Regions from separate parts of the Kitasatospora sp. SC0581 genome, predicted to be linked through region 2. Evidence: riboswitches for the same ligand, from Rfam matches in the RefSeq annotation. Region 2 holds a riboswitch; each other region holds the start of a gene.
The links. Region 2 has a riboswitch for cobalamin ahead of ACLWS4_RS15090 (HoxN/HupN/NixA family nickel/cobalt transporter). Riboswitches for the same ligand answer to the same signal wherever they lie in the genome.
Positions count from the first base shown of each region.

Region 1: linked by a shared signal. The riboswitch ahead of ACLWS4_RS16355 (FecCD family ABC transporter permease) and the one ahead of ACLWS4_RS15090 (HoxN/HupN/NixA family nickel/cobalt transporter) in region 2 are both predicted to bind cobalamin.
Region 3: linked by a shared signal. The riboswitch ahead of ACLWS4_RS31965 (ABC transporter substrate-binding protein) and the one ahead of ACLWS4_RS15090 (HoxN/HupN/NixA family nickel/cobalt transporter) in region 2 are both predicted to bind cobalamin.

Region 1 is NZ_JBLRWA010000008.1:237,767-242,424, reverse strand. It holds gene ACLWS4_RS16370 (nuclear transport factor 2 family protein) at 1-12, opposite strand, end outside; gene ACLWS4_RS16365 (ABC transporter substrate-binding protein) at 103-1,095, opposite strand; gene ACLWS4_RS16360 (ABC transporter ATP-binding protein) at 1,112-1,915, opposite strand; gene ACLWS4_RS16355 (FecCD family ABC transporter permease) at 1,912-2,991, opposite strand; cobalamin riboswitch at 3,114-3,239, opposite strand; gene sodN (superoxide dismutase, Ni) at 3,321-3,716, opposite strand; gene sodX (nickel-type superoxide dismutase maturation protease) at 3,993-4,355, shown strand; gene ACLWS4_RS16340 (CGNR zinc finger domain-containing protein) at 4,363-4,658, opposite strand, start outside.
Region 2 is NZ_JBLRWA010000007.1:226,961-231,618, forward strand. It holds gene rpsN (30S ribosomal protein S14) at 1-110, opposite strand, end outside; gene rpmB (50S ribosomal protein L28) at 110-346, opposite strand; gene rpmG (50S ribosomal protein L33) at 491-655, shown strand; gene ACLWS4_RS15090 (HoxN/HupN/NixA family nickel/cobalt transporter) at 722-1,837, opposite strand; cobalamin riboswitch at 1,868-2,081, opposite strand; gene ACLWS4_RS15095 (ArsR/SmtB family transcription factor) at 2,164-2,547, shown strand; gene ACLWS4_RS15100 (hypothetical protein) at 2,689-4,362, shown strand; gene ACLWS4_RS15105 (AAA family ATPase) at 4,407-4,658, opposite strand, start outside.
Region 3 is NZ_JBLRWA010000032.1:73,672-78,329, reverse strand. It holds gene ACLWS4_RS31975 (ABC transporter ATP-binding protein) at 1-518, opposite strand, end outside; gene ACLWS4_RS31970 (FecCD family ABC transporter permease) at 515-1,594, opposite strand; gene ACLWS4_RS31965 (ABC transporter substrate-binding protein) at 1,591-2,613, opposite strand; cobalamin riboswitch at 2,690-2,896, opposite strand; gene ACLWS4_RS31960 (shikimate dehydrogenase family protein) at 3,009-3,863, opposite strand; gene ACLWS4_RS31955 (3-dehydroquinate synthase family protein) at 3,865-4,658, opposite strand, start outside.

The DNA of each region.
Region 1 (4,658 bases), on a different contig from region 2:
CGTGGTGGTCATGATCTCGCTCCTCCGGTCGGGTTCCGTCGGCTCGTACCTTGAGCGTACGCCCGCGGCCGCCCGGACCCGGAGGAGCGGGATCCGGGCCGGTCAGGAGGCCGGCACGGTGCGCAGGTAGGCGGCCAGCGCGCTGATCGCGGCCGGGTTGCGCGGGCTCTCCACCAGGTCGACGTAGTCCATGACGAAGATCCGGCCGTTCCTGACCGCGGCGACGTCGGCCAGCGGCGGGAAGGACATCAGGAACTTCCGCTTCTCCTCGGCCTTCGGCGTCGCGTAGTCGTTGATCACGATCACCTCGGGGTCGCGCTGCACCACGCTCTCCCAGCCGGCCGTGACCCAGCTGTCGGCGAGGTCGCCCATGATGTTGGTCCCGCCCGCCTTGGCGATGATCTCGTTGGCGGCGGCGAACTTCCCGGCGGTGTACGGCTTGTCCTGCCCGCTGTCGTACAGGAAGACGGACGGGTGGCGCTCGGCCGGCGGGACGGCGGCGATCCGCGCCTTGAAGTCCGCGATCAGCTGGTCGGAGCGGTCCTTGACGTCGAAGATCTCGCCGAGGTTGGCCAGGTCGGTGTAGAGCGCCTCCAGCGGGTCCATCACGCCGCGCTCGGTGCCCTTGCCGCTGCGGCAGGACTCGCTGAGCACGTACGAGTCGACGCCGAGCGCCTTGAAGGCCTGCGGGGTGACGCCGCTGCCCTCGTCGAAGCCGTAGTGCCAGCCAGCGAAGACCAGGTCGGCCATGGCGTCCAGCGCGATCTCCTTGGTGAGGATCTTCTTGGAGAGCCACGTGGTCTGCTGGTAGCCGTCCTTCCAGGCGACCTGGTCGATCTTCCCCTTGTCGTCGGGCATCACGTAGCCGGCCATCCGGTCGGCGAGGCCGAGCGAGAGCATCAGTTCGGTGATGTTGACGTCGTTGGTCACCACCCGGGCGGGCTTCTGCGCGAAGGTGAGCTTCTCCCCGCAGTTGTCCACCGTCACGGGGTAGTGGGCGGAGGCGGTGGCGGCCTCCTTCGGGGCGATCTCGGCGCCGCAGCCGACGAGTCCGAGGGCGAGCAGGGCGGTGGCGGCAACGGCCTTGGTGCGCACGGGAGTTCCTTGGGGGTCAGGGGAGGCGGTCGAAGAGCAGCTGGAGGGCGCCGGTCTCCGGGTGGCGCACCGGGGTGCCCCGGACGCCGAACACCTCGGCCAGCAGGGCGGGTCGGAGCACCTCGTCGGGCGGCCCGGAGGCGACGATCCGGCCGTCCCGCAGGACGTACAGCAGGTCGCAGTGGCCCGCCGCCAGGTTGAGGTCGTGCAGCGCGGTGAGCACCGTCGGACCGGCCTCGCGGGCGAGCGCCAGCACCTCCAACTGGTGCGCGATGTCGAGGTGGTTGGTGGGTTCGTCGAGCACCAGCAGGCGCGGCTCCTGGACCAGCGCGCGGGCGAACAGCACCCGCTGCTTCTCGCCCCCGGACAGGCTCAGGAAGCCCCGCTCGGCGAGGTGCCCGGCCCGGACCTTGCGCAGCGCCTCGGCGCAGCGCCGCTCGTCCCCGTCGACTTGGGCGCCGAAGCCGCGGCGGTGCGGCAGCCGGCCCATGGCGACCACCTCGGCGACGGTGAAGTCGAACTCGGCGGAGTGCTCCTGGGTCAGCGCGGCCACCCGGCGGGCGCTCTCGCGGGCGGTGAGGGCGTGCAGGTCGTCGCCGGCCAGCCGGACCACGCCGCCGGCCGGCTTCAGCACCCGGTAGACGCAGCGCAGCAGGGTCGACTTGCCGCTGCCGTTGGGGCCGATCAGGCCGACCACCTGCCCGGCGGCGGCCGCCAGGCTCACCTCGTGGACCAGCCGGGTGCCGGCCAGTTCCACCGAGACGCCGTCGACGGCGAGGTCCTGGGCGTGCACCGGGGTCGGGTCGGTCGTCGCGGTCACCGGGCACCTCCGAAGGCCTGGCCGCGGCGGCGCATCATCACCAGGAAGGCGGGCACGCCGAGCACCGCGGTGAACACCCCGACGGGCAGTTCGGCGGGCGCCAGCAGGGTGCGCGAGGCGATGTCCACCCAGACCAGCAGCAGCGCCCCGGCGAGCGGCGCGACCACCAGCACCCGGCGGTGCCCGGCGCCGACCAGCATCCGCGCCAGGTGCGGCATCAGCAGCCCGACGAAGCCGATCGCCCCGCTGACCGCGACCACGGTGCCGGTGACGGCGGCGGTCACCACGAACAGCTCGCGGCGCAGCCGGTCCGGGTCCACACCGAGCGAGGCGGAGGTCTCGTCGCCCATCGCGAGCGCGTCCAGCCGCCCGGCGGTGCAGGCCAGGTAGGCGAGCCCGGCCAGCACGGTGACGGCGGCGATCGGCACCTTGCCCCAGGTGGCGCCGCCGAGGCTGCCGAGCAGCCACATCATGACGTCCCGGGCGGCCTCGCCGCGGTCGGCGGCGAAGACCATCAGGGTGGTGGCGGCGGAGAAGCCGTAGGACAGCGCGGTGCCGGTGAGCACCAGCCGCAGCGGGGTGAGCCCGTACGCGGTGCGGGCCGCGACGTAGACCAGGGTCATGGCGGCCAGCGCGGAGCCGAAGGCGGAGGCGGAGATCGCCCACACCCCGAGCGAGGCGAAGGCGCCGAACAGCATCACGGCGTTGGCGCCGACGGCCGCGCCGGAGGAGATGCCGAGCACGAAGGGGTCCGCCAGCGCGTTGCGCACCAGGGCCTGGACGGCGACCCCGCAGGCGGCCAGCCCGGCGCCGACCACGGCGGCCAGCACGGTGCGCGGCAGCCGGATCTCCCAGACGATCGCGTACGCGGCCGCCTCGTCCGCGTCCAGCCGGCCGCCCGTCAGCCCGGCGCCCAGGAGCCGCAGCACCCGGGGCAGGCCGAGCCCGGAGGAGCCGAGGGCGACCCCGCAGACCAGGGAGAGCAGCAGGGCGGCGGCGAGTCCGGCGGCGAGCGGGACGACGGGTATTCGGCGAGTGGGCGGGCCGACTGCACGGTTGACGGGTGCGCGGTTCACGGGTGCGCCTTGCCTCGGGCCGGGAGCGCGCCGGGGCGGGCGCGGGCCGGGGGCGTGCCGGGGCGCCGTTCCCCTCGCAGTCCGCGGCGAGTTGTCGGGAGGTCGGCGGCCGAGGGCGATCGGGCTGGCGCGGCCGTACGGGCGGGTACGGGCCGTGCTCACCGTTGCGGGTCAGCGCCGGATTCGCACCGGACTTCCCCCTCGGACGCCCTGGCAGCATAACAGCCACTCAGGGCAGGCAACCCTTACCGGGCCGGGTCGGACGTGAACGCACGACCGCCCCCGTCCGGCGGTGCGGACGGGGGCGGTCGGGTGGCGACGCGTCAGGCTCAGGCCTGCTTGGTCTCCCAGAAGATCTTGTCGACCTGGGCGATCAGGTCGAGCAGGGCCTGGCCGGTGGCCGGGTCCGTGGACGCCTTGGCGGCCGAGGCGGCCTTCAGGGTGTCGTTGATCAGCTGGTGCAGCTGCGGGTACTTCTCGAAGTGCGGGGCCTTGAAGTAGTCGCTCCACAGCACCGAGATGTGGTGCTTGACGGCCTCGGCGCGCTGCTCCTTGATGATGACGGCGCGGGCGCGGAAGTGCGGGTCCTCGTTGGCCTGGTACTTCTCCTGGGTGGCCTTGACCGACTCGGCCTCCAGCTTGGCCTGCGCGGGGTCGTAGACGCCGCAGGGCAGGTCGCAGTGGGCGTGGACGGTGGCGCGCGGTGCAAACAGACGAGAGAACATGGGAGTCCTTCCTTAGATCGTCTTCCCGCGCCCGAGATTACCCTTCCGCCCTCCCGGTTTCGCGATCGGGCGGTGGGCCTAGGGCGAAAGACGGACCGGGAACCGGCGCAATCCGGACATCGGACGGACGGCGGTCCGTACGGCAGACTGGGGGCGCGAGCGGGGGCGGGAGGAGGAGTCGTGGCGCGGAGCACGCGAGCGGAGGGCGCCGGGGCGGGGGAGCGCGGCCCGGGCGGCGCGCTGCCGTTCGGGCTGGTCGACGTGGCGGGGCCGTCGATGGTCCCGACCCTGCGCGAGGGCGACCGGCTGCTGGTCCGCTACGGCGCGCCGATCCGGCCCGGCGCGGTGGTGGTCTTCCGGCACCCCTTCCAGCAGGACCTGCTGGTGGTGAAGCGGGCCGCCGAGCGCCGGGCCACGGGCTGGTGGCTGCTCTCCGACAACCGCCCGGTGGACAGCGACAGCCGCAGCTACGGCGCCGTCCCGGACGAGCTGGTGCTCGGCCGGGTGCTGCTGCGGCTGCGCCCGAGCCCGGTCTGGCTGGCGCCGGGGCGCCGGCTGGAGCGGCTGCTGCTCACCCCGCGGCTGGCCCGGGTGCCGGGCCTGGCCCGCCGGCTCGGCGCCTGGGTCGAGGAGGTCTAGCGGGCCGCTACGCCCGGGCCGCCGCCTCCGCCTCCAGGCGCTTGCGGGCCCGGTAGGCGGCCACGTTGGCGCGGGTCGCGCAGCGGTCCGAGCAGTAGCGGCGGGAGCGGTTGGTCGAGGTGTCCAGGTAGGCGTTGCGGCAGGGCGCGGCCTGGCAGATGCCGAGCCGGTCGGCGCCCAGCTCGGTGAGGTGGACGGCCAGGCCCATGCAGGCGACCGCGCTGAAGTGGGCGGTGGCGGTGGGGGAGTTGTCGGCCAGGTGCAGGTGCCAGCGCGGCCGCCCGGCGTCGTCCAGGTAGTCGT
Region 2 (4,658 bases):
CCGGTGCCGGGGTGGGCGATGGTCCGCTTGAGCTCGGCCCGGCGCTCGGCGTAGCGGGCGACGACGGCGCGCCGCCGCTCGTTCTTGGCGATCTTGCTCTGCTTGGCCATCAGACCTTCTCCCCCCGGGCGCGGATGCGGGCGACGGCGGCCTCGACGCCGATCGCGTCGACGGTGCGGATGCCCTTGGCGCTCAGCGCCAGCCGGACGTACCGGCCCTCGCCGGGCAGCCAGTAGCGCTTGCGCTGGATGTTGGGGTCGAAGCGGCGGCCGGTGCGGCGGTGCGAGTGCGAGATCGCGTTGCCGAAGCCGGGCCGGCGGCCGGTGAGTTGGCAGCGGGCGGACATGGGTGCTCCCTGGCGTCCGGGAATGGGCAGGACCGGGCTCACGTTACACCAGATGAAAATGACTTCCATTTCGATGTACGGTTCGAGCCAACCCCTCGGACCGGACCCCGAGACCCCGACCCCCAGACCCCAGGAGGACGTCCCATGGCCCGCAGCGAACTGCGCCCGGTGATCAGGCTCCGCTCCACCGCCGGCACCGGCTTCACGTACGTGACCCGCAAGAACCGCCGCAACGACCCGGACCGGATGGTCCTGCGCAAGTACGACCCGGCCGCGGGCCGGCACGTCGACTTCCGCGAGGAGCGCTGACCCCGGACACGCGAACGGCGCCTCCCCGGACTCGGGGAGGCGCCGCGGGCGGCCGGGCCGCTCGGCTCAGGAGCCCTCGGGCGTCCAGCGCTGCTCGACCCGGGCGAGCTTCCAGTACCCGATCGCGATCGCCCAGACGACCACGAACAGCCCGGCGATCGCGTAGCCCACGTTGTCCAGCGAGATGTCCGCGACGAACCCGGTGACCGGGTCGGTCAGGTCGAGCTTCTCGTGCAGCACCCCGACCAGCTCGATGGTGCCGATGATGAAGGCCACCGCGATCGACAGACCCGTGATGGTCAGGTTGTAGTACACCTTCCGGACCGGGTTGGCGAAGGCCCACTGGTACGCGAAGTTCATGAACGTCCCGTCCAGGGTGTCGAACAGGCTCATCCCCGCCGCGAACAGCAGCGGCAGGCAGACGATCGCGTACCAGGGCAGCCCGGAGGCCGCGCCCGAGCCGGCCATCACCATCAGGGTGACCTCGGTCGCGGTGTCGAAGCCCAGGCCCAGCACCATGCCCACCGGGAACATCTGCCCCGGCCGGGTGATCGAACGGGTCGCCCGGTTCAGCACCCGGGCCATGAAGCCGCGCGAGTCGAGGTGCGCCTCCAGCTCCTTCTCGTCGAACTTCCCGGCCCGCATCGAGCGGAACACCCTGAGGATGCCGAGCAGCGCCGCCAGGTTGAGCGCGCCGATCAGGTAGAGGAACACGCCGGAGGTGGTCGTCCCGATCACGCCCAGCCACTTGTGGGTGGCCGACTCGTCGTCCATCAGCGTGTTCGCCAGCTGCGCGCCGCCCGCCACCAGGGCGGCCATCAGCACCACCATCGAGGAGTGCCCGAGGGCGAACCAGAAGCCCACCGAGACCGGCCGCTTGCCGTCCGCCATCAGCTTGCGGGTGGTGTTGTCGATCACCGCGATGTGGTCGGCGTCGAAGGCGTGCCGCATCCCGAGGGTGTACGCGGTGATGCCGAGGCCCACCCCGAAGACCTGGGTACCGACCGCGTACCGCTCGGGCGCGACCAGGAAGATCAGCGTGCCGAAGGCCACCACGTGCATGGCCACGATCACCGCCATCAGCCCGGCCGTACGGACGGTGTCCTCGCGGCGCCATCTGAAGCTGGGCAGCACGGAAGGGGCCGGCTTCGCGCCGGCGGCAACGGTTTCGGGCAGGGTCATCTGCGGATCACGCTCCAGCACCTCGTGGAAAACCTCGTGAGATGCCGTGGCCGGTCTCCTGGCTGACGGGATACCCGTGCCCGCCTTCCCAGGTGCGCGAGGCACCCAGTGGCTCCGTGGGCACGGACGACGTTCCTCCGCGGGCGGAGGAACGACCCGATCACAGTGGCGAGGGCCGCTCCGGGCTGGGACCCCTGAGGGTCCGTCACCGGTCTTCCCGAGCACCACGGCGGGGAACACCGTAGGGGCCGCGCCCCGACCCGTGCAAGGCTGCGCACCTGCGCAGGTGTCCAGGATCACAGGCGGCCGCCTGCAAGAATGTCCGCATGCATCTCGTACCGGCCGACCGCGCGGGCCACCGCACCATCGACGGGCACCGGGTCTGCGAGGCCATCGCCGCGATCGGCGACCCCGCGCACGTCCGGTCCTGGGCCGAGCGGTTCTCCCTGCTCGCCGACCCCGGACGGCTCGCCCTGCTGCTCGCCCTCCACCGGGCCGGCCCGCTCGCCGTCAGCGACCTCGCGGTGGCCACCGGCATGCGCGACCCCGCCGTCTCCCAGGCCCTGCGGCTGCTCCGCACGGCCGGCGTGGTCACCGGCGACCGGGACGGACGAGTGGTGCGCTACCGGCTCGTGGACGAGGCCATGCGCCCCCTCCTCGACGAGTGCGCCGCCGCCGAGCACCACGAGCCCAGCGCGGCAGTGGGCTGACCCCTCCCGCCGACGCCTGCCCGATCTTCCGACTCCCGCTCGGTCCGCCGACTCCCGCCCGGTCCGCCGACTCCCGCTCGGGCCGCTGACTCCCGCTCGGGAAGGCGCGCCGTGAACGGCCCCGGCCAGTACGATCATGATGTGCCGTCCCACCCCCATGCCTGGCCCGCCGACCGCTGGAACACCGACCCGGTCAAGGCCCGCGTGCTGGCGGTCGCCCGCACCCTCACCTCGGCCACCCGGGTGCTGGACGTCCTCTCCCTGCTGAGCCCGCACGGCATCGAGTGGTACTTCACCGTCAACCCCGGTTCCGTCTTCGCCGACCGCGCCCTGGACGACTACCTGCACGGCCTGTCCGGCTTCACCGTGCTGGACTGGGACGACGCCGTCCGCCACCGCTTCGACTTGGCCGTCGCCTGCGCCGTCCACTCCTCCATGCACCGCCTGGACGCCCGCCTCGTCGTCCTGCCGCACGGCGCCGGCTACAACCGCCTGGTCACCGAGTCCACCGGCGACACGGTCAGTGCCGCCGGCCTGTCCCGCAACGAACTCACCCACCGCGGGCGGGTGTTCGTGGACGTCCTCGGGCTCTCCCACCCCGAACAGCTGGACCGGCTGCGGACCTCCTGCCCCGAGGCCCTGGACGTCGCCCGGGTGGTCGGCGACCCGTGCTTCGACCGGATGCTCGCCAGCCGGCGCTCCCGGGACGGCTACCGCGCCGCGCTCGGCGCCGTCGGCGGCCGACGGCTCGTCGTCGTCAGCTCCACCTGGAGCGAGCACTCGTTATTCGGCCGCCACCCCGACCTGCCCCGGCGGCTCGTCCGCCAACTGCCCGCCGACGAGTACACGGTGGCCGTCGTGCTGCACCCCAACGTGTGGAGCCGCCACGCCCCCGGGGCGCTGCTCGACGACGCCCGCCGGATGGGCCTGCGCCTGATCCCGCCCCACCAGGGCTGGCAGGCCGCGCTCGTCGCCGCCGACTGCGTGATCGGCGACCACGGCTCGGTCACCGTCTACGGCGCCGCCCTGGAACACCGCACCATGCTCGTCGCCACCGGCGCCGCCGAACTCGACCCGCGCTCCCCCAGCTACGCCTTCGGCCAGGCCGCCCCCGTCCTCGACCCGGACGGGGACCTCGCCGCCCAGCTCGAACAGGCCCTCGCCGAGGCCCCGGCCGGCCTGCGCGAGATCACCGACCGCTCGCTCGCCCACCGCGGCGAATCCGCCCGGCTGCTGCGCCCGCTGCTCTACTCCTTCCTGGACGGCCTGGACGAACCCGGGGACGAACCGGCCCTGCCGCCCTACCCCAGGCCCGTCCCCTGCCCCGGGGCCGCCGAGTGGCCCACCGCGTACGACGTCGAGGGCAGCACCGAGGGGACCGAGGTGAGCCTGCGGCGCTACCCCTTCCACCCGGACGACCACACCCCGCGCGGCTTCCACGCCCTCACCGACGAGCACCCGGGCGACGCCCTGCGCTACACGGCCGAGGTGATCGCCCGCACCGAGGCGCACGCCGAACGCCCCGCCACCCGCTGGCTCGCCGACACCGCCGCCGAACTGCCCGGCCTCGCCGTCGCGGTGGCCGCCCTCGGCCCGGCCCGCCACCTGCTCCGGCTGCACGGCGGCCGGCTGCTGGAGGCCCGCGCCGAACCGGACTGGGGCCGCCCCGATCCCGCCGTCGACCCGCTGCTGCTCGGCTCCGCCGTGGCCTGCTGGCTCGCCGACGGCGGCGACCCGGCCGGCCTCCCGGAGCACGGACTCACCGTCCGCACCGGCGGGGACCGCACCCGGGTGTCCTTCCGTACCGGGCCCTGACCCCGCCCGCCCGCTACGGACCGCCCCTCGGCCCGGACCGCCCCTCAGCCCGCCAGCTGCCGCAGCCGCTCGCGGCTGCGCTCCGCCAGCTCCGCGTCGTCCAGCTCCTCGGCGAGGGTGACGAGCAGGGTGTGGGCCTGCGCCTCCTTCGCGTACTGGTTCCGCTCCTTGGCCTGCCGGGCGCAGTCGTCCGCGTGGACGACGGCGAGGTCCAGCTGCCCGAGCGCCCGGTGGGCCCGGGCCCGGACCAGCGGCAGCTTCATCAGCATGTCGTTGTCCCGCGTCCGCCCGGCCCG
Region 3 (4,658 bases), on a different contig from region 2:
TCGAGCAGCAGCACGTCCGGCTCCTGCGCCAGCGCCCGCGCGAGCTGGACCCGCTGCCGCTCGCCGCCCGACAGCGTCGGCCAGGACCGGTCGAGCAGGTGGCCGACGTCGGCCGCGGCGACGGCGTCGGCGACCACGGACCGCTCGTGGGCGTCGGCGGCGGTGTCCGTCGGCACGGGCCAGCGGCCGCGGTGCGGCGTGCGTCCGAGCTCGATGACCTGACGGACCGGCAGCGACAGCCGGGTGTCCGCCTGCTGCTCCATGAAGGCCACCCGTCGTGCCCGCCGGCGGGCCGTGAGCGCGTGGAGGTCCTCGCCGTCCAGCAGGACCCGGCCCGCGCTCGGCCGGGTCAGTCCGGCGACCGCGCGCAGCAGGGTGGTCTTCCCGGCGCCGTTGGGCCCGAGCAGGCCCGTGATCCGGCCGGGGCGGAAGGCGATCGAGACCGCGTCCAGCAGGGTGGCTCCGCCGACGCGGACACCGAGTCCCTCCGCGCGCAGCCCGACAGGCGTCGTCGTCACTGCGCCCTCCCGTCGGCCCGCCCCTGGCGCCACAGCAGCCAGGCGAAGAACGGCGCTCCGAGCCCGGCCGTGACGACGCCGACGGGGATCTCCCGGTCGGGGAGGACCGAGCGCGCCACGACGTCGCTGCCCACCAGGAGGGACGCGCCGACCAGCGCCGACACGGGCAGCAGGAGGGCGTGGCGCGGGCCGCAGACGAGGCGGACCACGTGCGGGACGACCAGGCCGAGGAACCCGATGACGCCGGTGTTGGCGACCAGGCACGCGGTCACCAGCGCGGCGGTGGCGACGAGGACCCAGCGGGTGCGCTCGACGTGGACGCCGAGGGAGCGGGCGGCGGTCTCGCCGAAGGCGAAGGCGTCCAGGTCGCGGGCCGAGGAGGCCAGGACCGTGACACCCACCAGCGCGACCGCCAGCAGGAAGACGGCGGTGGGCCACCGCACGCCGGCGACCGAGCCCAGCGTCCACTCCATGACACCGCGCGCCGCGTCGCGGTCCCCGAGGACCATCACCACGAACGAGGTGTAGGCCCCGCACATCTGGCCGACCGCGATGCCGGCGAGCACGGTCCGGGCGGTGGGCAGCGACCGGGTTCGGGCGCCGGCCAGGGCCAGGACGACGGCGGCGGCGAGCAGGGCGCCGGCGAAGGCCGCCGTCGCCACCGCGCCGGTGCCCACGGCGCCGGTCACGCCGACGCCGAGGACGATCACGGTGACCGCGCCGGCGGCGGCTCCGTCCGAGATCCCGAGCAGGAAGGGATCGGCCAGGTCGTTCCCGGTCAGCGTCTGCAGCACCGCGCCGCAGACCGCGAGGCCGGCGCCGGTGGCGGCCGCTCCCAGCACCCGGGGCAGCCGCAGCTGCCAGACGATCTGGTCGTCCAGCAGCGTCACAGGCGGGTCGCCCAGCCCGAGACGGCGCGCCACGACCTCGATCACCGTTCCGACCGACTCGTGCTGCGAGCCCACGGCCAGGCCGAGGAGCAGGGTGCTCAGGAGCAGGGCCGCGGCGACGGCCAGGGCCGCCGTCGCGCGGCCCGGACCAGCGGGCCGCACGACGGGGTGGGGCGCGGTGGTCATGAAGCCGGGTGCAGTCGGCCCAGCCCGTCGGACACCCGGGCGGCACCGTCGGCGAGCAGCACGCCGGGGGTCGACTCGGAGAACGGCACCGTCACGAAGGCCTTGCGCTGCACGGCGGTGAGCTTGCTCAGGACCGGGTCGTTCTCCAGGTAGTCGATCTTGGACTGGGCGGTGTCCCAGTCGGCGTCCGCGACCACGATGGCGTCCGGGTCCGCCGCGACGACCTTCTCCCAGCTCACGTTCTGCCAGCTGCCGGGCAGGTCCCCGAAGACGTTGCGGGCGCCCACGGCGTCGAGCACGAGTTGGGGGCCGCCCTGGCCGGTGCCGACGTACGGCGTCTTGGTGTCCGAGTCGAACCACAGGACCTTCAGGCCCTTGCCCGCGGCCGTCGCCGTGAACTGCGCCAGCTGCTGCTCCTGCTGCCGCTGGATCGCGGCGGCCCGCTCCGGGACGCCGAAGACCTTGGCGACGTCGTTCAGCTCGCCCCATGCCGCCTGCCAGGTCGTCGGCGGCACCTGGTTCTTGTCCGAGCAGCCGAACGGGGACAGGTACGACGGGACGCCCTGGCCGCGCAGCTCCTCCCGGGTGCCCGCGACCTTGTCGGTGAACGCGGTGGAGTAGGAGGCGTACAGGAAGTCGGGACGGGCCGCGAGGAGGTTCTCCTTCGTCGGGTACTTCTTGGAGAGCACCGGGACGGAGTCGTAGGCGGCCTTCCACTTCTCCGGGACGGAGTCGTCGAGGTAGGCGGTACCGGCCATGCGGGACTGCAGGCCGAGGGCCAGGGCCACCTCGGTGGCACCCTGGTTGAGCGTCACCAGCCGCTCGGGCGGCGCGCCGACCGTCACGGTGGTCCCGCAGTTGTCCACGCTGACCGGCGCGGCACTTCCGGTCGCCCCGCCGGACGCGGCGGGCGCGGGGGCGCCCGCGCAGCCTCCGAGCACGCCGACGAACAGCAGGGCCGCGACGGCCCGGCCGACGCGTGTCGGACCTGTGGGACGTACGGGATGTACGGGACGCATGGAGCGCGTGGAACGTATGGATCGGACCGGATGCGGGTACGGCTGACCGCTGGGCACGTGTTCTCCAAAACCCTCGTGGAACATGTCGCGCCGTGGCCGGTCTCCTGGCTTCCGCATCAACACGCCGCGACCGACCTTCCCGAGCGGCTCTACCAGCCCGCCCAGTGGCCCTGACCGCTGGCGAAAGCCGGTCAGCGAGGGCCGCGGAACTCCGCGGCAACAGTGGCGAGGGCCGCACCGGACTCAGACCGGTTTCCCGAACACCACGGCGATGGCACGCTATCAGGCGTGGTCAGGTCGGTGGCGACCGGCCGGTGGGATGATCGTTTGGATCGTTCCCGGGGACGGGGGAGGGAACGGCCACGGGGGTCGGCCGGCTCCGGAGGGACGGGGGATCACCCCGGAAGACGGAAGAAGGAGCGGTAGAGCGGCAGCTGCTCGGCGAGCATGTGGATGCCGGGGTGGGTGGCGAGGCCGAGGGCGGCGGCGGTGCGCAGCAGCGGGGTCTCGGCGGGCGTCATGATGATGTCGGCGACCAGCGCGCCGGGCGCCAGTGGGGCCGGGTCGAAGGGGAGCGGGTCGGCCGGGTCCAGGCCCAGCGGGGTGGCGTTGACCGCGAGGTCGACGCCGGAGGGCGGGCGCGGGGCGGCGGCCACGCGGCCGGGCCAGCGGGTGCCGAGCCGCTCCAGCAGGGCGTCCACCCGGCCCCGGTCGGGATCGGTCACGGTGAGTGCGGCGGCCCCTTCGGCGAGCAGGGCGGCGGCGATGGCGAGCCCCGCGCCTCCGGCGCCGGCCAGTGCCACCCGCAGCCCGGCCGGGTGGTGCCCGGCGGCGGCCAGGCCCCGGACGAACCCGGCGCCGTCGAAGTTGTCGCCGTACCAGCGGCCGTCCGGCTCGCGGCGCAGCGCGTTGGTGCTGCCCAACAGGGCGGCGGCGTCGCTGAGTTCGTCGGCGTGCCCGCACATCGCCAGCTTGTGCGGGACGGTGACCAGCAGCCCGTCCAGGTTGGCGACGGCCTTCAGCCCGCGGACGACCTCGTCCAGCCGGTCCGCCGGGGCGTGCACGGGGACGAGCACGGCGTCCACGCCGCTCGCCGCGAACAGCGGGTTGAGCAGGGCGGGCGCCTTGGCCTGTGCGACCGGGTCGCCGAGCACCGCGAACAGCCGGGTGCGGCCGGAGATCGGCGGGCGGGCGGCCGGCGCGTCGGGGGTCGGCAGGTCGGGGGTCGGCAGGTCGGGGTGAAGGGACATCTCAGGCCTCCCCTGCGGCGGCGCGCGGCATGGCGTCCAGCGTGCGGGCGACCAGCGGCTCGGGGACGTCGCTGACGAGTTCGGCGCCGCGCGGGCCGTCCAGGACGAAGGAGAGCCCGTCGACGGCCTTCTTGTCCAGCCGCATGAGGGCGATCAGCGCCCCGGTGCCGACCTCCGGCGGCAGTGCGGTCGGCAGCCCGTAGTGGGCGACCACCTCGTGGTGCTCGGCGACCCGCTCGGGGCCGATCCGGCCGAGCGCCCCCGCCAGCCGGCCGGCGAAGACCGTGCCGACGCCGACCGCCTCGCCGTGGCGCAGCCGGAAGTCGGTGGCGCGTTCCAGCGCGTGGCCCAGGGTGTGGCCGTAGTTGAGGATGTGCCGCAGCCCGGTGTCGCGCTCGTCGGCGGCCACCACGGCGGCCTTGCGGGCGACGCTCGCGGCGATCTGCTCGGGCAGGGGCAGGTGGCGGAGGTCCCCGGCGCCGATGAAGTGGCAGCGGGCGATCTCCCCGTAGCCGTTGACGCGTTCGCGCGGCGGGAGGGTGTCGAGGTAGTCGGTGTCGCAGAGCACGGCGGACGGCTGCCAGTACGCGCCCACCAGGTTCTTGCCCTCCGGGAGGTTCACCGCCGTCTTGCCGCCGACGCTCGCGTCGACCTGGGCCAGCAGCGAGGTGGGCAGGTGCACCACGGGCACGCCCCGGTGGTACAGCGCGGCGGCGAGCCCGACCGCGTCGGTGGTGGTGCCGCCGCCGCAGGAGACCACGGCGTCCGCCCGGCCCAGGCCGAACGCGGTGAAGC